DNA from 4 places in the Serratia bockelmannii genome. Region 4 is predicted to be linked to each of the others. Evidence: predicted binding sites of a transcription regulator. Region 4 holds the regulator's gene; each other region holds the start of a gene.
The links. The regulator PhoB, encoded in region 4, activates phosphate uptake and scavenging genes when phosphate is short. The targets are predictions, from matches to a motif close to CTGTCATAAAACTGNCNNAT.

Region 1: phoA (alkaline phosphatase) is a predicted target of PhoB. The motif match lies at 6,020-6,039, and genes of this name have one in related genera.
Region 2: ugpB (sn-glycerol-3-phosphate ABC transporter substrate-binding protein UgpB) is a predicted target of PhoB. The motif match lies at 1,502-1,521, and genes of this name have one in related genera.
Region 3: pstS (phosphate ABC transporter substrate-binding protein PstS) is a predicted target of PhoB. The motif match lies at 1,478-1,497, and genes of this name have one in related genera.

Annotation. Positions count from the first base shown of each region.
Region 1 covers NZ_CP196512.1:1,546,722-1,554,128, forward strand. The annotation lists gene ACSJLU_RS07470 (fimbria/pilus outer membrane usher protein) at 1-722, shown strand, start outside; gene ACSJLU_RS07475 (fimbrial protein) at 719-1,756, shown strand; gene ACSJLU_RS07480 (helix-turn-helix domain-containing protein) at 1,815-2,273, opposite strand; gene mqo (malate dehydrogenase (quinone)) at 2,479-4,059, opposite strand; gene phoA (alkaline phosphatase) at 4,521-5,948, opposite strand; gene ACSJLU_RS07495 (glutathione S-transferase N-terminal domain-containing protein) at 6,079-6,786, opposite strand; gene ACSJLU_RS07500 (ArsR/SmtB family transcription factor) at 6,861-7,407, opposite strand, start outside.
Region 2 covers NZ_CP196512.1:246,270-253,676, forward strand. The annotation lists gene livF (high-affinity branched-chain amino acid ABC transporter ATP-binding protein LivF) at 1-195, shown strand, start outside; gene ACSJLU_RS01150 (PLP-dependent aminotransferase family protein) at 240-1,427, shown strand; gene ugpB (sn-glycerol-3-phosphate ABC transporter substrate-binding protein UgpB) at 1,615-2,934, shown strand; gene ugpA (sn-glycerol-3-phosphate ABC transporter permease UgpA) at 3,013-3,900, shown strand; gene ugpE (sn-glycerol-3-phosphate ABC transporter permease UgpE) at 3,897-4,742, shown strand; gene ACSJLU_RS01170 (sn-glycerol-3-phosphate import ATP-binding protein UgpC) at 4,748-5,818, shown strand; gene ugpQ (glycerophosphodiester phosphodiesterase) at 5,818-6,555, shown strand; gene ACSJLU_RS01180 (AEC family transporter) at 6,616-7,407, shown strand, end outside.
Region 3 covers NZ_CP196512.1:5,192,346-5,199,752, reverse strand. The annotation lists gene pstC (phosphate ABC transporter permease PstC) at 1-270, opposite strand, end outside; gene pstS (phosphate ABC transporter substrate-binding protein PstS) at 362-1,402, opposite strand; gene glmS (glutamine--fructose-6-phosphate transaminase (isomerizing)) at 1,739-3,568, opposite strand; gene glmU (bifunctional UDP-N-acetylglucosamine diphosphorylase/glucosamine-1-phosphate N-acetyltransferase GlmU) at 3,721-5,094, opposite strand; gene ACSJLU_RS24620 (F0F1 ATP synthase subunit epsilon) at 5,384-5,803, opposite strand; gene atpD (F0F1 ATP synthase subunit beta) at 5,824-7,206, opposite strand; gene atpG (F0F1 ATP synthase subunit gamma) at 7,239-7,407, opposite strand, start outside.
Region 4 covers NZ_CP196512.1:1,027,508-1,034,914, reverse strand. The annotation lists gene brnQ (branched-chain amino acid transport system II carrier protein) at 1-41, opposite strand, end outside; gene ACSJLU_RS04880 (PstS family phosphate ABC transporter substrate-binding protein) at 527-1,489, opposite strand; gene phoR (phosphate regulon sensor histidine kinase PhoR) at 1,504-2,820, opposite strand; gene phoB (phosphate response regulator transcription factor PhoB) at 2,845-3,534, opposite strand; gene sbcD (exonuclease subunit SbcD) at 3,750-4,982, shown strand; gene sbcC (exonuclease subunit SbcC) at 4,979-7,407, shown strand, end outside.

The DNA.
Region 1 (7,407 bases), 520 kb from region 4:
GCATGAATGGTTCAACCGGCGAAGACAACAACATCAGCTATAGCGCTACGTTAGCCAACGATCGTTCAGGCGGCACCAACAGCAGCGTGAGCGGTGAATACCGTAGCCGTTTCGCCACGATGAACGGGTCCTACAGCTATGGTAAAGATTACCGTCAGTCGTCGATCGGTGCATCGGGCAGCGTGGTTGCCCATAGCGGCGGCGTCACGCTGACACCGCAACGCGGACAGACCATGGTGCTGGTGGAAGCGCCAGACGCCGCTGGCGCGATTGTGACCAACTCGCCAGGCGTTCGTATCGATGACAACGGTTATGCTGTGGTTCCTTATGTTGCACCATATCGCATGACGAGCGTAACGCTCGATCCGAGCGGCATGTCACGCGATGTTGAATTGGAAAGCAGCAGCCAACAGGTTGCGCCATATGCCGGCGCGGTTGCCCGGTTGGAATTCAAAACAACGAAAGGCCAGGCATTGATCATTCATGCGCTCGGCCCTGATGGCAACGCGCTGCCGTTTGGCGCTGAAGTGCTGGATACCCGTAATCAGGTGGTCGGCATTGTTGGGCAGGGCAGTCGCATCTACTTGCGTACCGAAGCTAAGAAAGGTTTGTTGCAGATTAAGTGGGGCACACAGCCAACGCAGCAGTGCTCTGTCAGCTATAGCGCCAAGGCGCAAAGCAATAATCCTGACTACGAAATTATTGAAGCGAGTTGCAAATGATAAAGTTTACGCGTGTTCCACCGCTGAATAAAGCGCCAGCGAAATGCCTGATGCTGCTCGGACTGCTGATGGCGGGCGGCCAGAGCGCTTACGCCGCCTGTTACGTTAATAATGGTTACAAGGCGCAGGTGATCAACATGAAGCTTGGGCGCGTGCTGGTTACGCCAAGCAGCCAGGTTGGAGACACCTTGGTCACCGGTCAGTTCGCGATTAACCCGGTCTCCGGTTATGGTCGTTGTTATAACGGCGGTAGCGCGATTGGGCAGATCCTCCAGGGCAGCCGGACGAGCTTCAGCAATGTATGGAGCACCAATATTCCAGGTATCGGGATTCGTTTATACCGTGAAGCGGGGACAATAAGTACTTATTATCCCCACACGTTGGCATTACGGGGTAATACAACCGTCAACCTGAATGGCGGTTACTTTAAGATCGACATTGTGAAAACCGCCGCGCAAACCGGCACCGGCCAACTGGTCCCAGGCAAGTACACGACTTACTATATGGATGGTTCCGGTCAGGGATTGCCGATGCTGGAATCGATCGTCGATGCCAACAGCCTGACGATCGTGACGTCGACTTGCAACGTGGACAGCGGTTCCAAGAACAAGGTGGTTAATCTGGATACTGTCACTGCAGCCTCGTTTGGCGGCGTAGGTTCAACGCAGGGTGAAAAAGCATTTGATATCAATATCAATTGCGTTGGCGGCGTTGGTGAGGATCTGTTGCCAGGCAGTGCGGGACAAGGGATCGTCAATGTGCGTTTTGACTATACGCAGGATGCTTCCAATGCACCTGGGGTGATCAAATCCGAGCCTGGCGCCAACACAGCATCCGGTGTTGCCGTCCAGCTGTTGACCGGCAATACGACCCAGCCGATCAAAAATGGCGATGCGGTCAATGCCGGACGTACCATTCCCAACCAGGCCAATACCTTAACGCTGCCGCTGAAGGCACGCTACTATCGCACCGGTTCGACGATTAAAGGCGGCAATATCAAGTCGACCGCCACCTTTACCATCGAGTACAACTAAGTCGCGTTCCGACGAAAAAGCCAATGGGTTTTATCCATTGGCTTTTTTGCGTTATCGATTAACGCAGCCCCATCCAGCTGGTGCAAACGCCTTCCGGCGGTTTGCCGGCGTACCAGCGTGGCAGCGTGGGGGCATCATGGTGCGATTCAGCCTGCGCCTCTATCGGCTGTGCCGGCCACTCCGCAACATCCCAGCGGGTGGTACGGCGATACACCGCCGGGGTTTTACCGAACTGTTTCTTGAAGGCGCGTGAGAACGAAGGCTGAGAATCGAAATGGTATTGCAGGGCGATATCCAGGATCGGACGCGGGGTGGAGCGCAGCGCCTGCGCCGCCTGCGACAGGCGCCGCTCGCGGATATAGCTGCCGAGCGCGTGGCCGGTGGTGCTGCGGAACATGCGCTGCAGGTGCCATTTGGAGTAGCCCGACTTGGCGGCGACGTTATCCAGCAGCAGCGGTTGGTCCAGATGAGTTTCAATCCAGTCTAGTAAATCGTGAATGATATTGACGCGATCCATGGTTTTAGTTCTCCCGCAAAAACGACATTCAGGTCACAGTGACTTAGCTTAATTATCCAAGAATATACTTTGATAATAGGCGTGAGTGCGCCGTTACGCAAGGGTAAACCGGGGGTAAAAAGGTGGCCAAAAATGCTCTTTGAACGGCAGGGGGATAAAAGAAAGGCCGCATAAAGCGGCCTTATCAGTAGGAAGCGATGGAAAATCAGTTAGTTTCCGGTTTCACTTCAATGTAGTTCAGACCCAGCACGCTGCTGGTGTAACCGCGGATCTTGTTGGTCATCTCGATATCGCCGTTCAGCTTGTGGCCGTAAGACGGGATGATCTCTTTCAGCTTGCTCTGCCATTCCGGCGTCGCCACTTTGTCTTTGAACACGGTTTCCATCAGATGCAGCATGATCGGCGCAGCGGTAGAAGCGCCCGGCGAAGCACCCAGCAGAGCGGCGATGCTGCCGTCTTCAGAGCTGACGACTTCGGTGCCGAACTGCAGCACGCCGCCTTTATCCGCGTCTTTCTTGATGATCTGTACGCGCTGGCCTGCGGTCCACAGCTTCCAGTCTGCCTGCTTGGCGTCCGGGAAGTACTCTTTCAACGCGGCGAAGCGATCGTCGTCGTTCATCATCAGCTGGCCGACCAGGTATTTCACCAGATCGAAGTTATCCAGACCGACGTGGGTCATCGGCATCAGGTTCGAGGTGCTCAGCGAGTGCATCAGATCGAACAGCGAACCGTTCTTCAGGAACTTGCTGGAGAAGGTGGCGAACGGCCCGAACAGCAGCACGCGCTTGCCGTCCAGCATGCGGGTATCCAGGTGCGGCACGGACATCGGCGGCGAACCTACGCTGGCCAGGCCATACACTTTGGCCAGGTGCTGGTTGGCGATCGCCGGGTTGGTAGTGACCAGGAACTGGCCGCCGACCGGGAAGCCGCCGTAGCCGTCGGCTTCTGGGATGCCGGATTTCTGCAGCAGGGTCAGGGACGCGCCGCCTGCGCCGATGAACACGAACTTGGCGTTAACGGTGGTTTCTTTACCGTCGCGGTTCAGATCGGCAACGGTCACGCTCCAGGTTTGGTCGGCGTTGCGCTTAATGTCGCGCACTTCGTGGCTCAGGTTCAGCTTGAACTTGTCGCTGGCGCTCAGCGCGTCAACCAACTGGTGGGTGATCACGCCGAAGTTGACGTCGGTACCCAGCGGCATGCGGGTCGCGGCGATTTTCTGCGCCGGATCGCGGCCGTTCATCACCAGCGGCGCCCACTGCTTGATTTGCGCAGGGTCTTCGGAATATTCCATGCCGCGGAACAGGGTGCTGTGCTGCAGCGCCGCGTAGCGTTTACGCAGGAAATTGACGTTGTCGTCACCCCACACGAAGCTCATGTGCGGCACGCTGTTAATGAAGGATTTCGGATCTTTCAGGACAGCGTTTTTCACCTGATAAGACCAGAATTGGCGAGAGATTTCGAAAGACTCGTTGACCTTCACCGCCTTGCTGATGTCGATGGTGCCATCGGCTTTTTCCGGCGTGTAGTTCATTTCGCTAAAGGCGGAGTGGCCGGTACCGGCGTTGTTCCAGCCGTTGGAGCTCTCTTCCGCCACGCCGTTCATGCGCTCGTACATGTCGATGGTCCAGGTCGGCTCCAGCTCATGCAGATAGGTACCCAAGGTGGCGCTCATGATGCCGCCGCCGATCAACACCACGTCGACGGTTTTATTCTTCTCTTCAGCCGCCGCCTGCTGCGTAACGCTAAACAGGCTGAGACTGAAAATCAGGACGAGTAATTTTCTCATTGAATTAAATCTCTTGTGTGTAAATTCTACTCATTGCAGGTGAAAGAATTTAGCGGGAGTTACCCTGGAAAATAATGAAGCCGACCGCCCGGCGTGAGCCGATAGGCAGCGATAATGCCTTTTTGTTAATAGGGTATTTAACGAAAAGTGAACTATTGCAGGCCGTCCGGATGCAAATTGATCGGTTCACGTTACTGGCGGGGTATTATTGTTTGCGAGAATGTTAAAAACTACTTTTGTAACTAAAAAAAATGAATATAAGCAAAAATAGGGCGGTTGCTGTCGCAGGAATAAACAGAGAGGGAAGAAAGGCCGTATAACCGCGTTATTTTCAGGGGTTAATTGTCGCGCAATTAAACATTATTTCATTATCACACAATAATTGCGGTTAAATTGCAAATACCTATCGGTAACCAATAATAAATGGCCGCCGTGGCGAGCGGCCATCGTTCAGCTGGCGGTTACTTGATGCCCATCGCATCGCGCATGGTGAAGAACAGATCGGTCTGATCGGTCAATCCCACCACGTTGGCGGCGTGCGGGCCGTAGGCCGCGACGCGCAACTGAGTGCCGGTATGCCCCTGCGACTCTTCTTCCGAGTTGCCGTAGCTGAGGGTCATCGGCGCACCGTCTTTGGTGGTCAGTATCTGGGTCAGGCCCGGCGCTTTGGCGTCGGCGGCGACGATCTGGCTGGAGTGCGCGTGGTCGGCGGTGACGATCACCAGCGTGTTGCCGTCGGCGCGGGCGAAGGCCAGCGCTTTTTGCACCGCTTCGTCCAGATCGACGGTTTCACCAATCTGCCCGCACGGATTGGCGGCGTGATCCTGCTTATCGATCGACGCCCCCTCGACCTGCAGGAAGAAGCCGTTCGGGTTGTCTTTCAGCAGCGCGATCGCTTTGTCGGTCATCGCCGCCAGCGTTGGCGTGGCCGCGGTGCGCGCCGGGTTGTTTTCACAGGTTACCGCCGGCTTGTCGAGGTTGCCGTGATAGCTGGCTTTCGGCCCCAGCCAGCGCACCGGCATGTTGCCGTCGGCGAACAGGCCCAGCAGCGGTTTTTGCTGATTGGCCAGGGTCACGGCCTGCAGTTCATCTGCGTTGATCACCCACTGATAACCCTGTGCCGCCGCCTGGTCCTTCAGCGATTTTCCTTGCCATTCGCCGCTTTTCGCCAGCTGGTTGAAGGACTTCGCACCGCCTCCCAGCGTGACGTCGGCACGGGTTTTCAGCAGTTGCTCGGTGATCGAGCCGCGGCCGCCGTTTTCCAGCGCGTTAGCGGCACATTTCTCGCTGGTTTCTTCCGGGCCGTAGCATTTGCGCGAGGTGACGTGCGACACCAGCGCCGCCGGCGTGGCGTCCTGCAGTTCGGCGGTGGAGACGTTGCCGGTGGCCTTGCCGGCCGCCTTGGCGATCTCCAGCAGCGTTGGCTGGTCTTTGCCGTTCACGTCCACGCCGAGCGCACCGTTATAGGTTTTCACCCCGGTGGCCCAGGCGGTGGCCGAGGCGGCGGAGTCGGTCACGTAATCCGGCTTGTGGGTTTTCTTGTCCAGCGAGTAGTGGGTGTATTGCCCGGTCAGCGGCAGGGCGTCGATGCCCTTGAAGTAACCGCCTGCGCCTTCAGCGTAGTTGCGCGCGGCGGTGATCTCGGAATCCCCCATGCCGTCGCCGATCAGCAGGATCACGTTTTTCACCGTTTTGTCCGACAGCGACGCTTTCAGCGCGGCGGTCTGATCGCCGGCCAGGCGACGGGCGCCGCCCGGCTCGGTGAGGGTGCCGCGCGCGGCGCGCTCGGTCAGGCCATCGGCATTGGCCGAGGTTTCCGCCGCGATGGCGGAGGAACAGAGCAGGGCGGACAGCACGGCGCCGGCGATCAGGGATACAGCAGGTTGCATGGGTAAGCTCCTTGTCGTAATACAACAATGTAAATAACATCAAATTGTTACGAAAGGAGAGTAGAGCAGAGGGATGACAATTTTATGACAGCGGAAGGCGGGACGGCCCGGCGGCCATCCCGTTTGACAATCAGGCCGCGCGCGCCGGGATAGCGAGCCCACGCTGCACCGCCGGGCGCGCCAGACCGCGCTCCAGCCACTGCGCGACGCGCGGGAAACTGTCGAACTCCACCAGATCGCGCGCCTCATAGAAGCCGATCAGGTTGCGCACCCAGCCCAGCAGCGAGATATCGGCGATGGTGTAGTCTGCGCCCATGATCCAGTCACGGCCCTCCAGGCGCGTTTCCAACACACCAAGCAGGCGTTTCGATTCGTTTTTGTAACGCTCCAGCGGCCGCTTGTCTTCATATTCGCGCCCGGCGAATTTATGGAAGAAACCGAGCTGGCCGAACATCGGGCCGACGGCGGCCATCTGGAAGAACACCCACTGAATGGTTTCATAACGCTGGGCTGGATCCTGCGGCAGGAAGCGGCCGCTCTTTTCCGCCAGGTAGAGCAGAATGGCGCCGGATTCGAACAGCGGCAGCGGCCGGCCGCCGGGGCCGTCGGGATCGATGATCGCCGGGATCTTGCCGTTCGGATTCAGCGCCAGGAATTCCGGCGTCCAGGTTTCGTTGTTGCCGATGTCGATTAGGTGCGCTTCATAAGGCAGGCCGATCTCTTCCAGCATGATGGAGACTTTGACGCCGTTCGGCGTCGGCAGAGAGTAGAGCTGCAGCCATTCCGGATGCTGAGCCGGCCAGCGTTTGACGATCGGGAATTGGGTGGAATCGAGCATGGAAACTCCTCGGGTTGGCGGGGTCGCTTAAGCGTACCCCTAGAGTATTGCAGTAAAACTACCCTGTCGCCGGGTTACACCGTGAGGTCAAAATGTGCGGCCAGCGCTTTTTTACCGGCGGGGGTCAGCTGCAGCTCGCGGCTGTCGAGCCGGCGAAGGATCCAGCCGCGTTGGATAAAGGCGGCCAACAGCGCGGCGCCCAGCGCGCCGCCGAGGTGAGATCGGCGCTCGCTCCAGTCCAGACAGCCGCAGGCGAAGCGGCGGCGAGTGGGCGCGGGAGAGCAATCGACGCCCAGCCGCGTCAGCGCGGCCTGACCGGCGTCGCTTAATCGGTAGTCTTCTTCACCGGCCAGCCAGTTCAGCGCATGCAGCCGATCGTGCAGCTTCACCGCTACCTCGCCCGCCATATGGTCGTAGCAGGTGCGAGCATATTGCAGCGTGGTGGGCGTGCTGCTTTTCACCGACGGGCGCGGTACGCCCGCCAGCGCCATCAGGCCTTCCAGCGCGTCGGCCACCGGTTGCCCGGCCAGCCGGAAATAGCGGTAGCGCCCCTGTTTGACGCAGGCGATCAGCCGCTGCTCCAGCAGTTTCGCCAGATGCGCGCTGGCGGTGGACGGGGCA
Region 2 (7,407 bases), 780 kb from region 4:
CAGCAGATTTTCGACATCATTCAGCAACTGCGGGAAGAGGGCATGACCATCTTCCTGGTGGAGCAAAACGCCAATCAGGCGCTGAAATTGGCGGACCGCGGTTATGTGCTGGAAAACGGCCGCGTGGTGTTGGAAGATACGGGGGCTGCATTGTTAGCCAACGAAGCAGTGAGGTCGGCGTATCTGGGCGGTTAATCCGCCCCCCTACGAATTAAAATAATCAGGTACGAGAAGAAGAAATGAAGACAGAAGGGTTACTCGCGCAGCGCATCGTTAACGTAAAAAGTTCGGCCATCCGTGAATTGCTTAAGCACAGCAAGATGGAACACGTCATTTCGCTGGCGGGCGGCATCCCCTCTGATGCGCTGTTCGATTTCGAAGGATTGAGCATCGCCACCCAGCAGGCGATCACCGAACAGCCGAAAAGCGCATTCCAGTATGGCCTGACCGAGGGCAGCCCGCTGCTGCGTGAGCGCATTTGCGCGCTGTGCGCCGAGCGCGGCGTCACCGCTGGCGCGGAAGAGGTAATGGTCACCGCCGGCTCACAGCAGGCACTGGATTTGGTGATGCGCGCCATCGTCAATCCCGGCGATGTGTTCGTGGTGGAGCGCCCGACCTACCTGGCGGCGCTGCAAACGCTGGAGCTGGCGGAGGCCAACATCATGTCGGTCTCGTCCGACAGCGACGGCATGGTGGTGGAAGAGCTGGCCGAGCTGCTGAAAACCCAGCGCATCAAGGGCGTGTACGTGGTGCCGAACTTCGGCAACCCCAGCGGCATCACCCTCAGCGCCGCGCGCCGTGAACTGCTGGTGAAGCTGGCTGCTGAACATAACTTCCTGATCATCGAAGACGATCCGTACGGCGAATTGCGTTTCACCGAAGAGCGCCACCCGACGCTGCATCAGGTGTCACAGCAGGTGCTGGGCAACACTGACCACATCATCTATACCTCGACCTTCTCCAAGATCCTGGCGCCGGGCCTGCGCTTGGGCTGGGCGATCCTGCCGCCGTTCCTGCTGCACAAAGTGGCGATCATCAAACAGGCGGCGGATCTGCACGCCAGCGCGTTGTCGCAGAGCATCGTCGAATGCTATCTCGGCCTGGATCGCCTGCCGGCGCAGATCGACAAGATCCGCGCCGCTTACAAGCAAAAGGGCGAGATCCTGGCCGGTTTGGTGGAGCAGGAGCTGGGCGACTACATCACCTTCGATAAGCCGAAGGGCGGCATGTTCCTGTGGGCGCGCTTCCGCCAGCCGTTCAACGCTACCGAATGGCTGAACACGACCTTGCAGCAGGGTGTGGTGTTCGTGCCGGGGGAATACTTCTTCTCCGACAACCCGGATCGTTCAACCTTCCGCCTGTCGTTCGCCACCGCCACCGAGCAGCAGATGCAAGAAGCGGTGGCGCGCCTGCGCCGTTCGCTGTAATCCTCGCGGCGGCGGAGCCCATGCCCGCCGCCGACATCAAACCGCCATCTTCACTTCACCTTGCCGTCATGTGGCTGTCATATAACGGTTATTTTTCTGTCATCCGCGCATGGCATGTTAGCTTCCGAACAAAAAACTGATTCTTTTCGCTCACGCGCTTTTACACCAGCTTTTTCAGGAGTTAGGCATGCTCACCTACGCTATTCGCAAAACCACGCTGTGCGTCGCGTTGACCCTGGCGGTCAGCACTCAGGCGCTGGCGGCGACAGAAATCCCGTTCTGGCATTCAATGGAAGGTGAACTGGGTAAGGAAGTGGATTCCCTGGCGGATCGCTTCAATCAGTCGCACAGCGACGTCAAGATTGTGCCGGTTTATAAAGGCAACTACGAACAGAGCCTGGCGGCGGGCATCGCTGCTTACCGCTCCGGCAAGGCGCCGGCGATCCTGCAGGTTTACGAGGTGGGCACCGCCACCATGATGGCCAGCAAAGCCATCAAACCGGTCTATGAAGTGTTTAAAGAGGCCGGCATCAACTTCGACGAGTCGGTGTTCGTGCCGACGGTGGCCGGCTATTACACCGACAACAAGAGCGGACATCTGCTGTCGCAGCCGTTCAACAGCTCCACGCCGGTGCTGTACTACAACAAAGATGCCTTCAAAAAGGCCGGCCTAAACCCGGACCAGCCGCCGAAAACCTGGCAGGAGCTGGCGGCGGATACCGCCAAGCTGCGTGAGGCCGGCATGAAGTGCGGCTACGCCAGCGGCTGGCAGGGTTGGATCCAGCTGGAGAACTTCAGCGCTTGGCACGGCGTGCCGTTCGCCAGTGAAAACAACGGTTTCGGCGGCACCAACGCCAAGCTGGAGTTCAACCAACCGCTGCAGGTCAAGCACATCGCGCTGCTGGAGGCGATGAACAAGAAGGGCGACTTTACCTACTTTGGCCGCAAAGACGAATCCACCGAGAAGTTCTATAACGGCGACTGCGCCATCACCACCGCCTCTTCCGGTTCGCTGGCGGACATCAAGCACTACGCCAAATTCAACTACGGCGTCGGCATGATGCCGTACGACGCCGACGCGAAAAACGCGCCGCAGAACGCCATCATCGGCGGGGCCAGTCTGTGGGTGATGAACGGCAAAGACGCCGCCACCTACAAGGGCGTGGCCGAGTTCCTGCAGTACCTGGCGCAGCCGGAAATCGCGGCCGAATGGCACCAGAAGACCGGCTATCTGCCGATCACCACCGCGGCTTACGATCTGACCAAGCAGCAGGGCTTCTACGACAAGAACCCGGGTGCCGACGTCGCCACTCGCCAGATGCTGAACAAGCCGCCGTTGCCGTTCACCAAGGGCCTGCGCCTGGGCAACATGCCACAGATCCGCAGCGTGGTGGATGAGGAGCTGGAAGGCGTGTGGACCGGCAAGAAAACGCCACAGCAGGCGTTGGACGCCGCCGTACAGCGCGGTGACGTGCTGCTGCGCCGCTTCGAAGCATCGACCAAGTAACCCTGCGTCGCGAGCCCGACAGACCGGGCTCGCATCTTCACGCCGATCCTTCCTTACCCGATCAATGGTTTAACTGCTATGTCATCTTCCCGTCCCGGTTTCGGCTGCAGCTGGTTGCCCTATGCGTTGGTGCTGCCGCAGCTGCTGATTACCGCCGTCTTCTTTTTATGGCCCGCCGGCGAAGCGCTGTGGTATTCGGTGCAGAGCCTCGATCCGTTCGGCCTCTCCAGCCAGTTTGTCGGGCTGGATAACTTTAAACAGCTGTTCCAGGATCCTTACTACCTCGACTCGTTCTACACCACGCTGATCTTCAGCTTCCTGGTGGCGGGCATCGGGCTGGCGGTTTCGCTGTTCTTCGCCGCGCTGGTGGACTACGTGCTGCGCGGCAGCCGCCTCTATCGCACGCTGATGATCCTGCCCTACGCGGTGGCGCCGGCGGTGGCGGCGGTATTGTGGATCTTTCTGTTCAACCCCGGCCTGGGGCTGATCACCCATTTCCTCAACGGGCTGGGCTATAACTGGAACCATGCGCAAAACAGCGGCCAGGCGATGTTCCTGGTGGTGCTGGCCTCGGTATGGCAGCAGATAAGCTATAACTTCCTGTTTTTCCTCGCGGCGCTGCAGTCTATCCCGCGTTCGCTGGTGGAAGCGGCAGCCATCGACGGCGCCGGCCCGGTGCGGCGCTTCTTCCATCTGGTGCTGCCGCTGATCGCGCCGGTGAGCTTCTTCCTGCTGGTGGTCAATCTGGTGTACGCCTTCTTCGATACCTTCCCGGTGATCGACGCCGCCACCGGCGGCGGGCCGGTGCAGTCCACCACCACGTTGATCTACAAGATCTACCGCGAAGGCTTCGCCGGGCTGGACCTCTCCAGCTCCGCCGCACAGTCGGTGATCCTGATGCTGTTGGTGATCGGCCTGACGGTGATCCAGTTCCGCTTCGTTGAACGTAAGGTGCGCTATCAATGATTGAGAATCGACGCGGGCTGGACATCTTCAGCCATGTGATGCTGGTTATCGGCGTGCTGGTGGTGCTGTTCCCGCTGTACGTGGCCTTTGTCGCCGCCACGCTGGATGACAAACAGGTGTTTCAGGTGCCGATGACGCTGGTGCCCGGCGGCCACCTGTGGGAGAACATTCGCAATATCTGGCAGGGCGGCGTGGGCAACCTCAAGGTGCCGTTCTCGCTGCTGCTGCTCAACAGCGTGATCATGGCGTTGGCGATCACCTGCGGCAAAATCGCGGTGTCGGTACTGTCGGCTTACGCCATCGTGTATTTCCGTTTCCCGCTGCGCAGCCTGTTTTTCTGGCTGATTTTCCTCACCCTGATGTTGCCGGTGGAAGTGCGCATTTTCCCGACGGTGGAGGTGATCTCCAACCTCAACCTGCTGGACAGTTATACCGGCCTGACGCTGCCGCTGATGGCCTCGGCCACCGCTACCTTCCTGCTGCGCCAGTTCTTCATGACGCTGCCGGATGAGCTGCTGGAGGCGGCGCGCATCGACGGCGCCGGGCCGATGCGTTTCTTCTGGGACATCGTGCTGCCGCTGTCGAAAACCAATCTGGCGGCGCTGTTTGTCATCACCTTTATCTACGGCTGGAACCAATATCTGTGGCCGATCCTGATCACCAGCGACGCTTCGATGGGCACCGCGGTGGCGGGCATCAAGAGCATGATCTCCACCTCCGGCGCGCCGACCCAGTGGAACCAGGTGATGGCGGCGATGATTCTAACTTTATTGCCACCGCTGGCGGTGGTGCTTCTGATGCAGCGCTGGTTTGTGCGCGGTCTGGTTGATAGCGAGAAATAACGACGATGGCAGGATTAAAACTACAGGCGGTCACCAAGTCTTACGACGGTAAAACGCCGGTGATCAAACAGATCGACCTCGACGTGGCGGACGGTGAATTCATCGTGATGGTCGGCCCGTCCGGCTGCGGCAAATCTACGCTGCTGCGTATGGTGGCCGGGCTGGAGCGCACTACCAGCGGCGATATCTATATCGATACCCGGCGCGTGACCGATCTGGAGCCCAAGGATCGCGGCATCGCGATGGTGTTCCAGAACTACGCGCTCTATCCGCACATGAGCGTGTACGACAACATGGCTTACGGCCTCAAGATCCGCGGTTTCGGCAAGGAGCATATCCGCCAGCGGGTGGAGGAAGCGGCGCGCATCCTGGAGCTGGAGCCGCTGCTCAAGCGCAAACCGCGCGAACTTTCCGGCGGCCAGCGCCAGCGGGTGGCGATGGGGCGCGCCATCGTGCGCGAACCGGCGGTATTCCTGTTCGATGAGCCGCTGTCCAACCTGGACGCCAAGCTGCGGGTGCAGATGCGCCTGGAGCTGCAACAGCTGCACCGCCGTCTGAAAACCACCAGCCTGTACGTGACTCACGACCAGGTGGAGGCGATGACGCTGGCGCAGCGGGTGATCGTGATGAATAAGGGCGTGGCAGAGCAGATCGGCACCCCGAGTGAAGTGTACCAACGGCCGGCTTCGCTGTTCGTCGCCGGCTTTATCGGCTCGCCGGCGATGAACCTGCTGCCCGGCACCCTGAGCGCCGACGGCGGCCAGCTGCTGTTGGCGGACGGCATGACGCTGCCGTTGCCGGCGGCCAAGCCGCAGTGGGCGGGGCGGCCGTTGACGCTGGGTATTCGGCCGGAGCATATTCAATTGGTGGCGCAAGGCCAGGGCGTGCCGCTGCAGCTGCAGACGCTGGAACTGCTGGGAGCCGACAATCTGGCGCACGGCCAGTGGGGCGGTCACGGGGTGATCGCGCGGCTGTCGCATGAAACCTTGCCGACGGCGGGCAGTACGCTATATTTGCAGCTGCCTGCTCAGGCGCTGCACTTCTTTGACACCCACAGCGGATTACGGATGGATTGATGACAAGACCCTGGCCTTACCCTCATATTGTCGCCCACCGCGGCGGCGGTTCTCTGGCGCCGGAAAATACCCTGGCGGCGATCGACGTCGGCGCGCGCCACGGCCACAAGATGATCGAGTTCGACGCCAAGCTGGCGCAGGACGGGCAAATTTTCCTGCTGCACGACGACACGCTGGATCGCACCAGCAACGGTTGGGGCGTGGCGGGCGAGCTGCCGTGGGACAAACTGGTGCAGCTGGACGCCGGCAACTGGTACAGCTCGGCCTTCAAGGGCGAGCGGTTGCCGCTGCTGTCGGAGGTGGCGGAACGCTGCCGGGAACACGGCCTGATGGCCAATATCGAGATCAAACCGACCACCGGCAGCGACGATGAAACCGGCCGGGTGGTGGCGCTGGCGGCGCGGTTGCTGTGGCAAGGGCAGACCGATCCGCTGCTTTCTTCCTTCTCGGTAGAAGCGCTGGCGGCGGCGCAGCGCACCGTGCCGGATTTGCCGCGCGGCTTGCTGCTGGAGGCCTGGGACGACAACTGGCGCGAGCTGACCGAACGCTTGGACTGCGTCTCGCTGCATATCGACCACAAAGCGCTGACCGCCGAGCGGGTGAAAGCGTTGAAAGACGCCGGGCTGCGTATTTTGGTGTATACCGTCAACCAACCGGATCGCGCGCGCCTGCTGCTCGACTGGGGCGTTGACTGCATTTGCACCGACCGGATAGATTTGATTGGCCCGGCTTTTTAATCCGGCGCCGATGAATCCCGCGACGACAAGCCTTGCCGCCGCACCACCGGAAGGAATGCGATGCCTGGCTTTATCCTGTCACTGTGGCACCAGATCGTGCTGTCTTTACCGCTGTTCGTCCTGATCGCATTGGGTTATGGGCTGATTCGCTGGGGGAAATGGCCCTCCAGCATCACCGATGGCCTGACGCGCTTCGTGTTTTCCCTCGCCTTGCCCGCCATGCTGTTTCGCATGATGTGCGACTTCTCGCAGCGCCCGGCGGTCGACGCCCGGCTGCTGATCGCGTTCTTTGGCAGCTGCCTGATCGTATTTGTGCTTGGCCGCCTGGTCGCCCGGCACCTCTTCCGGTTGGATGGCGTCGCCGGATCGGTGTTTGCGTTAGGCGGTATTTTCTCCAATAACGTGATGCTCGGTTTACCGATCGCCAGCGTAATGCTGGGGCAGGCGGCGATCCCGTCGGTGGCGCTGGTGCTGGTGTTCAACGGCCTGATCCTGTGGACGCTGGTGACGGTGTCGATCGAATGGGCGCGCAACGGCTCGCCGACGTTGAGTGGTTTCGCTAAAACCGCGCGCAGCGTGCTGACCAACCCGCTGATCGTCGGCATTTTGTCCGGCACGCTGTTTAGCCTGACCGGCTTGCCGCTGCCGGACTTCGTCGATCGACCGGTCAGCATGCTCGGCCAGGTGGCGGCGCCGCTGTCGCTGGTGGTGCTTGGCATGGGGCTTGCCGAGTACCGCATCAGCGAAGGCTGGCAGCTGAGCAGCGCCATCTGCGTGCTGAAGTTGCTGGTGCAGCCGCTAGTGATTTGGCTGCTGGCCTGGATGATGGATCTGCCGCCGATGGAAACCCGC
Region 3 (7,407 bases), 1.1 Mb from region 4:
CACGGCGATGATCAGCGCGATGAGCGAGGTGACCACGGTACCGTAGATCGGCACCAGCGCGCCGAACTGCTCCGCCGGTGCGTCCCACTCTTTGGTCCACAGGAAGGCGAAGCCGAATTTCTGCATGCTTGGCCAGGAGGCGAAGATCAGCGAAACGATGATGCCGCCCAGCAACAATAGGGTAATCAGCGCAGCCAGTCTCACCAGCGCGCTGAAAATGATGTCACCGTTTTTGCCCGGTGCTTTGATGGTCGGCTTGTACTCAGCCATAGATTACTCTCTGTTTGAACCCTGGCAGCCCCAACCGGGATCGGAGCCTGAAGAACTGTGTGGGGCGCGGCGAACCCGCGCCCCTGCGTTGTTAGTACAGCGCTTTACCTGAACTGTCTTTTACGTTGGTTTTCCAGGCCGCGCGCACCTGCTCAACCACTTCTGTCGGCAGGGTGGCGTAATCCAGCTCGTTCGCCTGCTTGGCGCCGGTTTTATAAGCCCAGTCGAAGAACTTCAGCACTTCGGCACCCTGAGCAGGGTTTTTCTGCTCTTTGTGCACCAAAATGAAGGTGGTGGAGGTGATTGGCCACACGTTGTCGCCTTTCTGGTCAGTCAGATCCTGAGCGAAGGTCTTGCTCCAATCCACGCCTTTGGCCGCGTTGCTGAAGCTCTCTTCGGTCGGGCTAACCGGTTTGCCGTCGGCGGATACCAGCTTGGTGTAAGCCAGGTTGTTCTGTTTGGCGTAAGCGTATTCTACGTAGCCGATAGAGCCAGGCAGACGCTGAACGAAGGCGGCGATGCCGTCGTTGCCTTTGCCGCCCAGACCGGTCGGCCAGTTAACGGTAGAACCGGCGCCAATCTTCTCTTTCCACTGCGCGTTGGCCTTGGACAGGTAGCTGGTAAACACGAACGAGGTGCCGGAACCGTCGGCGCGGCGCACCACGGCGATGTTCTGGTCAGGCAGTTTCACGCCTGGGTTCAGCTTGGTGATAGCCGGATCGTTCCACTTTTTGACGTTGCCCAGGTAGATATCACCCAGGGTTTTACCGTCCAGCGTCAGTTCGCCGGATTTAATGCCCGGGATATTCACCGCCAGTACCACGCCGCCGATCACGGTCGGGAACTGGAACAGGCCATCGGCCGCCAGTTTGTCGTCAGACAGCGGAGCATCGGAAGCGCCAAAGTCAACGGTGTTGGCCACGATTTGCTTCACGCCGCCAGAGGAGCCGATGCCCTGATAGTTAACTTTGTTGCCGGTTTCTTTCTGATAAGAATCTGCCCACTTGGCGTAAACCGGAGCGGGGAATGTCGCACCTGCACCGGTCAGGCTGGCAGCAGCGAACGCGGACACGGCGGTCAGGGAGAAGGTCGCTGCCACAATACTGGCGACGGTGGTACGCATCAGTTTCATAATCCCTCCTAATGGGATACTTAAAATCGACTTCGAGTCGTTTTAATCAGAGTAAGTATTGCTGCAGGAGGGAAAATAGGACAGTTTGGTGACAGAAAAATGTACGCAATATGACAGTTATATTACAGTGCGTTTGATGGGTATTGTTTTATCTATAAATCAAAAAGTTAGTTGTGAAACAGCACATTTGCCAAGCAATAAAAAAACCGTTTTGGCGCGGCCTATCCGCTTGAATATGACAACGTTTATCGCCGAATCGGTCGCGCTGTCATCTTTAAGGCCGCTCATGAAAAAAGCCGGCGCGAAGGCCGGCTTTTGCAGTTTACCTGCGGCAAATTACTCTACGGTGACAGACTTCGCCAGGTTGCGTGGCTGGTCAACGTCGGTGCCTTTGATCAGCGCCACGTGGTAAGACAGCAGCTGCAACGGCACGGTGTAGAAGATCGGCGCGACGATTTCCTCGACGTGCGGCAGAGGAATGATGGTCATGCCTTCGCTGCTGACAAAGCCGGCGTCCTGATCGGCGAACACGTACAGCTGGCCGCCGCGCGCGCGCACTTCTTCAATGTTGGACTTCAGCTTTTCCAGCAGTTCGTTGTTTGGCGCCACCACGATCACCGGCATATCGGCGTCGATCAGCGCCAGCGGGCCGTGTTTCAACTCGCCCGCCGCATAAGCTTCGGCGTGAATATAGGAGATCTCTTTCAGCTTCAGCGCCCCTTCCATGGCGATCGGATACTGATCGCCGCGGCCGAGGAACAGCGCATGGTGCTTGTCGGAGAAGCCTTCCGCCAGCGCTTCGATCTCTTTATCCATCGACAGCATCTGCTCGATACGCGCCGGCAGCGCCTGCAGGCCGTGCACGATCTCCTGCTCCACGCTTTCCGCCATGCCTTTCAGGCGGCCCAGGCGCGCCACCAGCATCAACAGCACGGTGAGCTGCGTGGTGAAGGCTTTGGTCGAGGCTACGCCGATTTCCGTGCCCGCTTTGGTCATCAACGCCAGATCGGATTCACGCACCAGCGAAGAGCCCGCAACGTTACAAACGGCCAGCGAACCAAGATAACCCAGCTCTTTGGACAGGCGCAGCGCCGCTAACGTGTCGGCGGTTTCGCCGGACTGCGACAGGGTGATGATCAGGCTACCCGGACGCACCGCCGATTTGCGGTAACGGAATTCGGACGCGATCTCGACGTCGCACGGCACGCCGGCCAACGCTTCAAACCAGTAGCGCGCCACCATCCCGGAGTGGTAAGAAGTCCCACAGGCGATGATCTGCACGTGTTGCACCTTGGCCAGCAGCTCGTCGGCGTGCGGGCCCAGCTCGCTCAGGTTGATTTGGCCATGGCTGAAACGCCCTTCCAGGGTGTTTTTCAGCGCCAGCGGCTGTTCGTAGATCTCTTTTTGCATGTAGTGACGGTAAGCGCCCTTGTCGCCGGCGTCATACTGCACCTGGGATTCGATCTCAGGACGCTCGATGGCGTTGCCCTGCTTGTCGAAGATGTTGACGGTGCGGCGAGTCACTTCCACCACGTCGCCTTCTTCCAGGAAGATGAAGCGGCGGGTGACCGGCAGCAGCGCCAGCTGATCGGAGGCGATGAAGTTTTCCCCAACGCCGCGGCCGATAACCAGCGGGCTGCCGGAGCGCGCCGCGACCAATACGCTCGGATCGCGGCTGTCCATCACCACGGTGCCGTAAGCGCCGCGCAGCTGTGGGATCACGCGCTGAACCACTTCCAGCAGCGTACCGCCCTGCAACTGTTCCCAGTGCACCAGGTGCGCGATCACTTCGGTGTCGGTTTCGGAGCTGAAACGGTAACCACGTTCGATCAGCAGCTCGCGCAGCGGTTCGTGGTTTTCGATGATGCCGTTATGCACCACGGTAATGTAGTCGGAAACATGCGGGTGCGCGTTCGCTTCGGTCGGTTCACCGTGCGTTGCCCAGCGGGTGTGAGCGATGCCGGTACCGCCGTGCAGATCGGTTTGCTCCGCCGCTTCGGCCAGTTTTTGTACCTTGCCTACGCGACGCAGGCGACTGACGTTGCCTTTTTCATCGACCACCGCCAGACCGGCGGAGTCATAACCGCGGTACTCAAGACGACGTAAACCTTCCAACAGGATTTCTGCGATATCACGTTGCGCTACTGCGCCTACAATTCCACACATCAGTTATATTCCTAATGAACGCCCTTCATGGGCGCTTTCGATGCCTTGACCTGATTTTTGCCGGTTTTTACCGTGCGTCCCCCGAGCCTGTAGATGGTGGGGGTTATTATGTTTTGTATTGGGCTCGTGAACAGAGCCCAACGCAAAACACACTATGACTTCTTCTTCACCGGACGTTGCCAGCCCTGAATGTGCACCTGCTTGACGCGGCTCAGCACCAATTCGTTCTCGGCAATATCGCGCGTCACCGTGGTGCCTGCGGCGATGGTGGAGCCTTTGCCGACCGATACCGGCGCCACCAGCTGAGTATCGGAACCGACGAACACCCCATCGCCGATCAGCGTCTTGTGCTTGTTGGCGCCATCGTAGTTACAGGTGATGGTGCCGGCGCCGATATTCACGTCATCGCCGATTTCGGCATCGCCCAGGTAGCTGAGGTGGCCGGCCTTGGAGCCTTTGCCCAGACGCGCCTTTTTCATTTCCACGAAGTTGCCGACGTGGGCCCCTGCCGCCAGCTCCGCGCCTGGGCGCAGGCGGGCAAATGGCCCCACGGTGCAGCCGACTTCCAGCACGCTGTCTTCCAGCACGCTGTAAGGACTGATCTCGCAATCATCACCGATTACGCAGTTTTTCAGCACGCAGCCGGCGCCGATTTTCACCCGATCGCCCAACTTGACGTGACCTTCGATAATCACATTCGCATCAATAGTGATGTCGCGGCCGTGAACAAGTTCCCCGCGCAAATCGAAACGCGCCGGATCCAGCAGCATCACGCCGGCCAACAGCAGCTTTTCAGACTGTTCCGACTGGAATACGCGTTCCAGGGTCGCCAGTTGCAGGCGGTTGTTCACACCTTCCACTTCACTCAGGCGCGACGGGTGTACAGCCTCGATTTTCTTGCCGTCGGCATGGGCCAACGCAATGATATCGGTGATGTAAAACTCGCCCTGTGCGTTGTCGTTGTTCAGCATCCCCAGCCAGCGCTTCAGATCGCGCCCGTTCGCCACCAGGATGCCGGTATTGATCTCATTAATCTGACGCTGTGCCTCGCTGGCGTCCTTGTGTTCAACGATGCCCACCACGTTGCCCTGCTCGCGCACGATGCGGCCGTAACCGCTCGGATCGTCCAGTTTCACCGTCAGCAGACCGATGCCGCCCTGCGGCTTGGCCGCAATCAGGCGTTGCAGCGTATCCACGGAAATCAAAGGCACGTCACCGTACAGCATCAGCACGTCTTCATCGTCGGCAAAATGCGGCGCCGCCTGCTGCATTGCATGGCCGGTGCCCAATTGCTCCGCCTGCAGCACCCAGTTCAGCGCGCCGTCCGTCAGCGTGCTTTTCAACAAATCGCCGCCGTGGCCGTATACCAGGTGAACATGTTGCGCGCCCAGTTTCATCGCGGCATCAATGACGTGCTGCACCATCGGCTTACCGGCCAACGGATGCAACACTTTGGGAAGATCGGAATACATGCGCGTACCCTTGCCCGCGGCGAGGATGACCACGCTCATTGCGCTGTTCGACATAAGCAACCTGATAACTCCATTTTGATAGACGAAAGTAAAACCGTTTAGCGACGATATTACTACATATTTCTCATCACGAACCCGGCGCAGGCCGCGCGCCTCTTGGCCTGCCGCCATCATGGCCGATTCGGCTTCAGGACGAAAAAACTGTCGGCGTTCGGCGACGTTTCTTTCCCGATATCAGGGGTTATACACCACACCGCCCGCCGGGCTGAAATGCTTATTTTAAAGTAAAAAAAAGCGACCCTATAGGCCGCTTTCTTAAAGTTGGGTGCAGAGCACCCAAACATTACATCGCTTTTCTGGTGAGCTCGATAACGCGCAGTTTTGCGATCGCTTTCGCCAGTTCAGCGGATGCCTGAGCATAGTCGACATCGCCATGAGAGCTGCGAATGTGTTCTTCAGCTTTACGCTTAGCTTCCAACGCTCTCGCTTCGTCGAGGTCAGTACCACGGATAGCAGTGTCCGCCAGCACGGTAACCACGCTCGGCTGCACCTCGAGGATGCCGCCGGACAGGTAGATGAACTCTTCTTCACCGTGCTGCTTAACAATACGCACCATGCCAGGCTTGATGGCAGTCAGCAGCGGCGCATGGCCAGGGAAGATCCCCAGTTCACCTTCGCTGCCTGTCACCTGGATCTTCTGCACCAGGCCGGAAAACATCTGTTTTTCCGCGCTGACTACATCCAGATGGTAAGTCATAGCCATATCACCCTCCTCTCAAGGCGTTACAGTTTCTTGGCTTTTTCCACTGCTTCTTCAATGGTGCCAACCATGTAGAACGCCTGCTCCGGCAGGTGGTCATAGTCGCCGTCCATAATGCCTTTGAAACCACGGATGGTGTCTTTCAGCGATACGAACTTGCCCGGAGAACCGGTGAAGACTTCTGCCACGAAGAACGGCTGAGACAGGAAGCGTTGGATCTTACGCGCACGGGATACGACCAGTTTGTCTTCTTCAGACAGCTCGTCCATACCCAGGATCGCGATGATATCTTTCAGTTCCTGGTAGCGTTGCAGAATGGACTGCACGCCACGCGCTACGTCGTAGTGCTCCTGGCCAACAACCAGCGGATCCAGCTGACGGCTGGTAGAATCCAGCGGGTCAACGGCCGGGTAGATACCCAGAGAAGCAATGTTACGGCTCAGTACCACGGTTGCGTCCAAGTGCGCAAAGGTGGTGGCTGGAGACGGGTCAGTCAAGTCATCCGCAGGAACGTAAACGGCCTGTACGGAAGTGATGGAACCGGTCTTGGTCGAGGTGATACGTTCTTGCAGAACGCCCATCTCTTCCGCCAGCGTTGGCTGATAACCTACCGCGGATGGCATACGGCCCAGAAGTGCGGACACTTCGGTACCGGCCAGGGTGTAACGGTAGATGTTGTCAACGAACAGCAGAACGTCACGGCCTTCGTCACGGAATTTCTCCGCCATGGTCAGACCGGTCAGCGCAACGCGCAGACGGTTACCTGGTGGCTCGTTCATCTGGCCGTAAACCAGGGATACTTTGTCCAGAACGTTGGAGTCGGTCATTTCGTGGTAGAAGTCGTTACCCTCACGAGTACGCTCGCCCACGCCCGCAAACACGGAATAACCGGAGTGCTCGATCGCGATGTTACGGATCAGCTCCATCATGTTTACGGTTTTACCTACGCCCGCACCGCCGAACAGACCAACTTTACCGCCCTTGGCGAACGGACAAATCAGGTCCATTACCTTGATACCGGTTTCCAGCAGTTCCTGGGAGCTGGACAGCTCTTCGTAGCTTGGCGCCGCGCGGTGAATCGCCCAACGCTCTTCTTCGCCGATGTCGCCTTTCATGTCGATCGGTTGGCCCAATACGTTCATGATACGGCCCAGGGTAGCTTTACCCACCGGCACTTCAATCGGGTGGTCCAGGTTGTTCACTTTCAGACCGCGACGCAGACCGTCGGAGGTCCCCATTGCGATACAGCGAACCACGCCACCGCCCAGCTGTTGCTGAACTTCCAACACCAGTTTTTCGGTGCCGTTTTCTACCTCAAGGGCATCGTACACTTTTGGTACGGCATCCTGAGGGAACTCGACGTCCACCACGGCGCCGATTACCTGGATAATCTTTCCAGTAGCCATCTTGAATCCTCTACGTAATTCGTAAACCTAGCTTAAACCGCGGAGGCTCCCGAAACGATCTCGGTGAGTTCCTGAGTGATGCTGGCCTGACGCGCCTTGTTGTATACCAACTGCAGCTCTTTGATCAGGCTACCGCCGTTATCGGTTGCGGCTTTCATCGCGACCATTCGTGCGGCCTGCTCGCTGGCCAGGTTTTCCACG
Region 4 (7,407 bases):
CCCAGTGCCAGGATATCTTTTGACGTTAAACGATGACTCATACGATGTCGTGTTGCCTGTTCAAATGAAAAAAATGGTCCGATAGCGTGGTGGCGTAACGCCCCACCCGGTTGCCGGCATGCCCTAACGTTGCAGCGCCAAATAAGCACCCTAAACGCAGTCGATCCGGCGTTTATGTCCCTATTCGAAAGTGGCCGCTCATGAAGATGGGCAAAATTTTAGGAGTTATAAAAATGGAGGTTTAATCCGACAACGAGGGCTAAGGTAAACGTTTATAGCGCTTCAAGGCAAGACGCACGGCGAAAAGCAGAGCTATCGACCATATAAACTTTAGCCACCAGTCGATCATATTGGCTATCAATAAATATACACTACATGATTTGTATCATTTTTGAACAGCAGATTCACGAAACGTGAAGCATATATCACTTTACCGCGCGAAAACGCCAATATAAGCCCGATTTTCGCGTGGCACGAGCTTCGTTTGGCCGTGAAAAAAGGCGAAAATTACGTCGCATTTTGTCGGTTATTTCATCACGGCCGGCGCGAGCGGTGGCAACCCAAGCGCCTGACGGGTCTTCTGCAGGGCGCCCGGCGGCAGCGGCAGATAGCCGTCGTGATTGACCAGGCTCTGCCCGGCAGTCGACAGCACGCGGTCGAGGAACGCGGCGGTCAGCGGCTCCAGCGGTTGATTAGGGGCTTTGTTGATGTAGATATACAGATAGCGCGACAGCGGGTAGCGATCGTTGCGCACGTTGGCGGCGGTAGGCGCAACATAGTCCTCTCCCGACTCCGCCAACGGCAGCAGCCGCACGCCGCTGGCGCGAAAACCGATGCTGGCGTAGCCGATGCCGTTGAGCGAACCGGCCACCGCCTGCACCACCGAGGCTGAACCGGGCAGCTCATTGACGCGCGGCATAAAATCGCCGCCGCACAGCGCACGCAGTTTGAAATAGCCGTAGGTGCCGGACGCCGAGTTGCGGCCGAAACGCTGCAGCGAACGCGTCGCCCAGTCGCCACTCAGCCCCAGCTCGCCCCAGCGCGTCAGCGGTTTGCTTTCGCCGCAGCGCCGGGTGGCGGAGAAAATGCGATCGAGCTGCTGCAGATTGAGGCCGCGCAGCGGGTTGTCCTGATGCACCAACACCACCAGCGCATCCACCGCTACCGGCACCGCCAGCGGCGCATAGCCGTAACGGTGTTCGAACGCCGAAACCTCGGCGGCCTTCATCGGCCGGCTCATCGGGCCCAGCTGCGCGGCGCCCGCCGCCAACGCGGTCGGCGCGGTCGACGATCCGGCGGCCTGGATCTGCAGGTTAACGTTGGGATAATGCTGGCTGAAATCCTGCGCCCATAGCGCCATCAGATTCGCCAGGGTGTCGGAACCGACGCTGGACAGGTTGCCCGCCAGCATGCCGTCGGGCTGCGCCAGCGCGCCGCGCCCGGCCAGCAGCGCCAGGCAAAGCAACAGCCCTCGGGTTATTCGGGTCATACCGGTGTCTCGCGTTAATTTTTCACCGCATTCTCTGATAAAGCGGCGGGAACAATCAACCGATTGGGTAAGGTAAAGATAAAGCGGGTGCCGATCCCCGGTTCGCTGAGGATCTCCAGCCGCGCATCGTGATGGCTGAGCGCGTGTTTGACAATCGCCAGCCCCAGCCCGCTGCCGCCGGTCTGGCGCGAACGGGCCTTGTCGACGCGGTAAAAACGCTCGGTCAGGCGCGGCAGGTGCTCGGCGGCGATGCCCGGCCCGTTGTCGCTGACCTGGAACTGCGCGCCGTGCGCCGTCTGCTGCCAGCTCACTTCGATGTGGGTACCCTTCGGCGTGTGGTTGACCGCGTTGTACACCAGGTTAGACACCGCGCTGCGCAACTGATCTTCATTACCGAACACGTTGAGCTGCTCGTTAACCCGGAAGGTGATCTCATGATTGCCGCCGCTCAGCGACTGCGCCTCGCGCTGCAACACCCGCAGCATCAGCGGGATATCCACGCGCTCGTTCATGTCGACATTGGGCGCCGCCTCGATGCGCGACAGTGTCAGCAGTTGCTTGACCAGCCCGTCCATCCGGCGGGTCTGCTCTTGCATGGTGCTAAGCGCCTTGCTGCGCAGCGAACCGTCCTGCTCTTCGTCGCCCATCATCTCCAGGTAGCCCTGCAGCACCGTCAGCGGCGTGCGCAGCTCATGGCTGACGTTGGCGAAGAAGTTGCGCCGTGCGCCCTCCAGTTGGCGCATCTGGGTGACGTCGCGCGCCACCATCAGCAACTGCCCTTCGGAATACGGCATCACGCGGAATTCGACGTAGTGTTCGTTGTTCAACTGCAGCGTCAGCGGACGTGAAAACTCCTGCTGTTGCAGATAGTGGCTGAATTCCGGATAGCGCAGCAGGTTAAGGATGTGCTGGCCGTTGTCTTCCGGCCAGCGGAAGCCGAGCAGATGCTGCGCCAGCCCGTTGCACCAGAAGATATTGCCCTCGACGGTGGTCATCACCACCGCGTCAGGCAACGATTCGGCCCCGCTGCGAAAGCGCTTGATCAGCAGCGCCAGCTCGCGCCGGCGGCGGCGATTGCGCTGCTGCATCTGATACAGGCCATAGAACAGCGGCTCCCAGCTCCAGCGGCCGGGCGGCGGCGTCATGCTGCGGTCAATCCACAGCCAATGGGAGAGTTTGAGCTGGTTGTAGAAATTCCACACCAGCGCAGCCAGCGCGGAGGCCAGCAGAAACCAGGGCAGATAACCGAAAATCAGCCCCAGCAGTAAGGCGGGCAAACAAAAAAGAGCCAGCTCCAGAGCCAGCCTCTTCCACGACAGACGTTCTAACACGGCATATTCTCCAGCGCAGCGCGATCAGTAGCGCGTTGAGAACCGGTAGCCGGTGCCCCGAACGGTTTGAACCATTTTATCATGCCCACTGGTTTCTAACGCTTTGCGGAGCCGACGGATATGCACGTCAACGGTACGGTCTTCCACATAAACGTTAGTGCCCCAGACGTGATTAAGCAACTGCTCACGGCTATAAACCCGCTCCGGGTGGGTCATAAAGAAGTGCAGCAGCTTGAACTCGGTCGGCCCCATGTCCAACGCCTGATCGTTCGCCATCACGCGGTGGGAGGACGGGTCCAGGCTCAGGCCTTGCATTTCAATCACTTCTTCCACCGCCATCGGTGAAATGCGGCGCATGACCGCCTTGATGCGCGCCACCAGCTCCTTGGGCGAGAACGGCTTGGTAATGTAATCATCCGCCCCCACTTCCAGGCCGCGCACGCGGTCTTCCTCTTCCCCGCGCGCGGTCAGCATCATGACCGGAATATCGCGGGTCAGCGCTTCGCGCTTCATATGTTTGATAAACTGAATGCCGGAACCGCCGGGCAACATCCAGTCAAGCAACACCAAATCAGGGAACGGCTCAGACAGACGCGTCACGGCGCTGTCATAATCCTCGGCTTCCAACGGTTGGTAACCATTTTGTTCCAACACAAAGCACACCATCTCACGGATCGGCGCTTCGTCTTCCACCACCAGTATGCGTCTTGCCATCGTCAATCCTGCCAATGTGTTAGCGACTTTTCGGGCGCCATTATGCGTCAGTTTTGTGACACTTTTATGAAAAAAACCGGCTGTTATAGGCAGTAAGCATAGCGATTATTTCCCGCAGTAAAGAAAAATCATCCGGTTGTCATCATCATTGCGCCGGGACAGCCGCCGCCGCGGCCTTTATAATCATCGCCATTATCTTTGCATCCGGGAGTGTCATGCGCCTGATCCACACCTCTGACTGGCACCTTGGCCAGTACTTTTTCACCAAAAGCCGCGCCGCCGAGCACCAGGCTTTTCTGAACTGGCTGATCGAACAGATCGAACAGCAACAGGTGGATGCGCTGATCGTCGCCGGGGATCTGTTCGATACCGGCTCACCACCCAGCTATGCCCGCGAGCTGTACAACCGCTTCGTGGTGGAACTACAGCGCACCGGCTGCCAGTTGGTCGTGTTGGGCGGCAACCACGATTCGGTGGCGACGCTGAACGAATCGCGGGAACTGCTCTCCTGCCTGAACACCACGGTGATCGCGAGCGCGCAAGGCGCGGCCGAACAGCAGATCGTGGTGCTTAACCAGCGCGACGGCCAGCCGGGCGCGGTGCTGTGCGCCATCCCGTTCCTACGGCCGCGCGATCTGCTTACCAGCCGCGCCGGCGAATCCGGCGCGCAGAAACAGCAGGCGCTGCAGGAAGCCATCGCCGAACATTATCAGACGCTGTATCAGGCGGCCTGCGAGCGCCGCGACCAGCTGGGCTTGCCGCTGCCGATCGTCGCCACCGGCCACCTGACCACCGTCGGCGTCACCACCTCCGACTCGGTGCGCGACATCTATATCGGCACTCTGGACGCCTTCCCGGCGCAGGCCTTCCCGCCCGCCGATTACATCGCGCTCGGCCACATTCACCGCGCGCAGAACGTCGCCAAGTCAGAGCATATTCGCTATAGCGGCTCACCGATCCCGCTCAGCTTCGATGAGCTGGGCAAAGCCAAAAGCGTCTTCCTGGTCGATTTCGCCGACGGAGCCCTCCAGCAGGTAGATGCGTTAACGATCCCGCAGTTCCAGCCCATGCAGCTGATCAAAGGGGATCTGGCCGAGATCGAACGGCAACTGCAGCAATTTGCCGACTATGCCGGCGAGCTGCCGGTGTGGCTGGATATCGAAGTGGCGACGCAGGACTACCTCAGCGATATTCAGCGCCGCATCCAACTGATGGCGGATGAGCTGCCGGTGGAAGTGGTGCTGTTGCGGCGCAGCAAAGAGCAGCGCCGCCAGGCAATCGCGCAGCAGGATAAGGAAACGCTGAACGAACTGAGCGTCAACGAGGTGTTCGAACGGCGCCTGGCGCAGGAGGCCGACATGCCCGAAGCACGCCAACGGCGGATGCACCAACTGTTCCGCCAGGTGGTCGATGCGGTGCAGCACAATCCTGAGGAGACCAACCCATGAAGATCCTCAGCCTGCGGTTAAAAAACCTCAACTCGCTGCAGGGCGAATGGAAAATTGACTTCACCGCCGAGCCGTTCGCCAGCAACGGCCTGTTCGCCATTACCGGCCCGACCGGTGCGGGCAAAACCACCCTGCTGGACGCCATTTGCCTGGCGCTGTACCACCAGACGCCGCGCCTCAACGTCACGCCGAGCCAGAATGAACTGATGACCCGCCACACCGCCGAATCGCTGGCGGAGGTCGAATTCGAGGTCAAGGGCGTCGGCTATCGCGCCTTCTGGAGCCAGCGCCGCGCCAAGAATGCGCCGGACGGCAATCTGCAGGCGCCGAAGGTCGAATTGGCGCGCCGCGAGGACGGCAAGATCCTGGCGGACAAGGTGCGCGACAAGCTGGAGCTTACCGCAACCATCACCGGGCTGGACTTTGGCCGCTTCACCAAATCGATGATGCTGTCTCAGGGGCAGTTCGCCGCCTTCCTCAATGCCGATGCCAACGATCGCGCCGAACTGCTGGAAGAGCTGACCGGCACCGAAATCTACGGGCGACTGTCCGAACAGGTGTTCGAGTCGCACAAGCAGGCCAAAACCGACCTGGATGGGTTACACCAACGCGCCAGCGGCATCGAACTGCTGAACGACGAGCAGCGCCAGTCTCTGACCGAACAGCTGACGGCGCTGAGCGCGCAGGAAATCGCCCTCGGCGAGCAAACCCAGCGACAGCAACAGGCGCTGAGCTGGCTGCAGCAATGGCAACGCCTCCGGCAACAGCAAGGCGAGGGTCAACGGCGGCTGGAAACCGCCCAGCGCGAGCAGGCGGAGGCCGCCCCGCAGCTGCAGCAGCTGGCGCTCAGCGAACCGGCCGAGAAATTGCGGCCGCTGCGCGGCGAACGCGATCGCTGCCGCGCCGAACTGCAGACGATACAACAGCAGGCAGCCCAGCTGACGCAGCAACAGGAACAGCACTCGGCGCAGCTGGCGCCGCTGCAGCAGGCGGTGGAAAAAGCCCGCCTGGCGCAGCAAACCCATGCCGAGTATATGCAGCAGCAGCAACAGCTGATCGATGAGCAAGTCGCTCCGCTCGACCACCAAATAGCCCAACTGCAGTCGACACAGGCCGAGCGACGACAGGCCGCCGATGCCGCCGCGCAGCAGTGCGCCCAGCAGCAAACTACGCTGGAGCAGCTCACCGCTCAGCGCAGCCAGCTGACGGCACAGGGCGCACTACATCAGCAGCAGTTGAACGCGCTGAACGAAGCGCTGGCCGTTCAACAACAGCAGCAACAGGCGCTGGAGGCGCAAACGCCGTTGGCCCCGCTGCGCCAACGCCTGAGCGCCCTGGCGGATCTGCGCCCGACGCGCCAGCAGCTGTTTACTCTATCCTCTTTGTCGCAGCAAATCGTTAAACGGCTGGAACAACAGCGGCAAGAGCTAAACATCGGTCAACATGAACTGACCCAGTTGGAGCCACAGCTAGAACTCATCCGTCAGCAATTTAAGCAGCAGAAAGCACACCAGGCCGATGTTGAAAAAACCTATGCGCTGGAACAACGGATCGTGGGTCTGGAGGCCGAGCGCGCCCGTTTGCAACCCGGCGCCCCCTGCCCGCTGTGCGGCTCATGCGAGCACCCGGCGGTAGAACAATATCAAGAGGTAAAACTGTCAGAAACTGCGCAACGTCTGGAGCAAATGAAAGTCCAGACCGAAGCATTGCAAAAACAAGGCGTCGAGCTGCGAGCCCGTTACGACAACCTGCAACAGCAGTTGCAGCGCCAACAGCAAACCATCGCGCAGGATGAACAGCAGTTGGCTGCCCAACAGCAGCAGTGGCAGCAGCTCAGCGCACCGCTGGCGTTCGACTTTACGCTGGCGGAGAGCGAGCGACTCAGCGCCTGGCTGAGCGGTTGCGACGATGAAGAGCGGCGCGGGCAGCACGCGCTGCAGCAGCATGAACAGGCGGCGCAGGCAGTACAACAGGCAAAAGACGCGCTCGCCGCTCTGCAAACGCAGCAGCAGCAGGCGCAGCAACAGCTGGCGCTGCTCGAAGAGCGCTTTACGCTGCTGCAGAAAACCTATGCCGACAGCCTGCAACAGCAGCAAGACCTGCAACAACGCTGGCAGGAAGGCGAGAAAACTCTCGCAGAGCGGCGCGCGCAGCGGCTGGCGCTGTTCGGCGAACAGCGGGTCGCCGAGGTACGGGAACAGCTGCGCGCCAAACAAACCGCCTGTGAACAGGCCAGCTTACAGGCCGCCGAGCAGTGGCAAAAGGCGCAGGAACTGCGCGAGCGCCTGACCGGCCAGCAGGCCGGGTTACAACAACAGCACACCCAGATGCAGGAGCGGCTGCAGCAGGCGCAGCAGCAGTGGCAGCAGGCGCTGGCCGACAGCGAATTCGCTGATGAAACCGCCTTCACCGCCGCGCTGCTGGA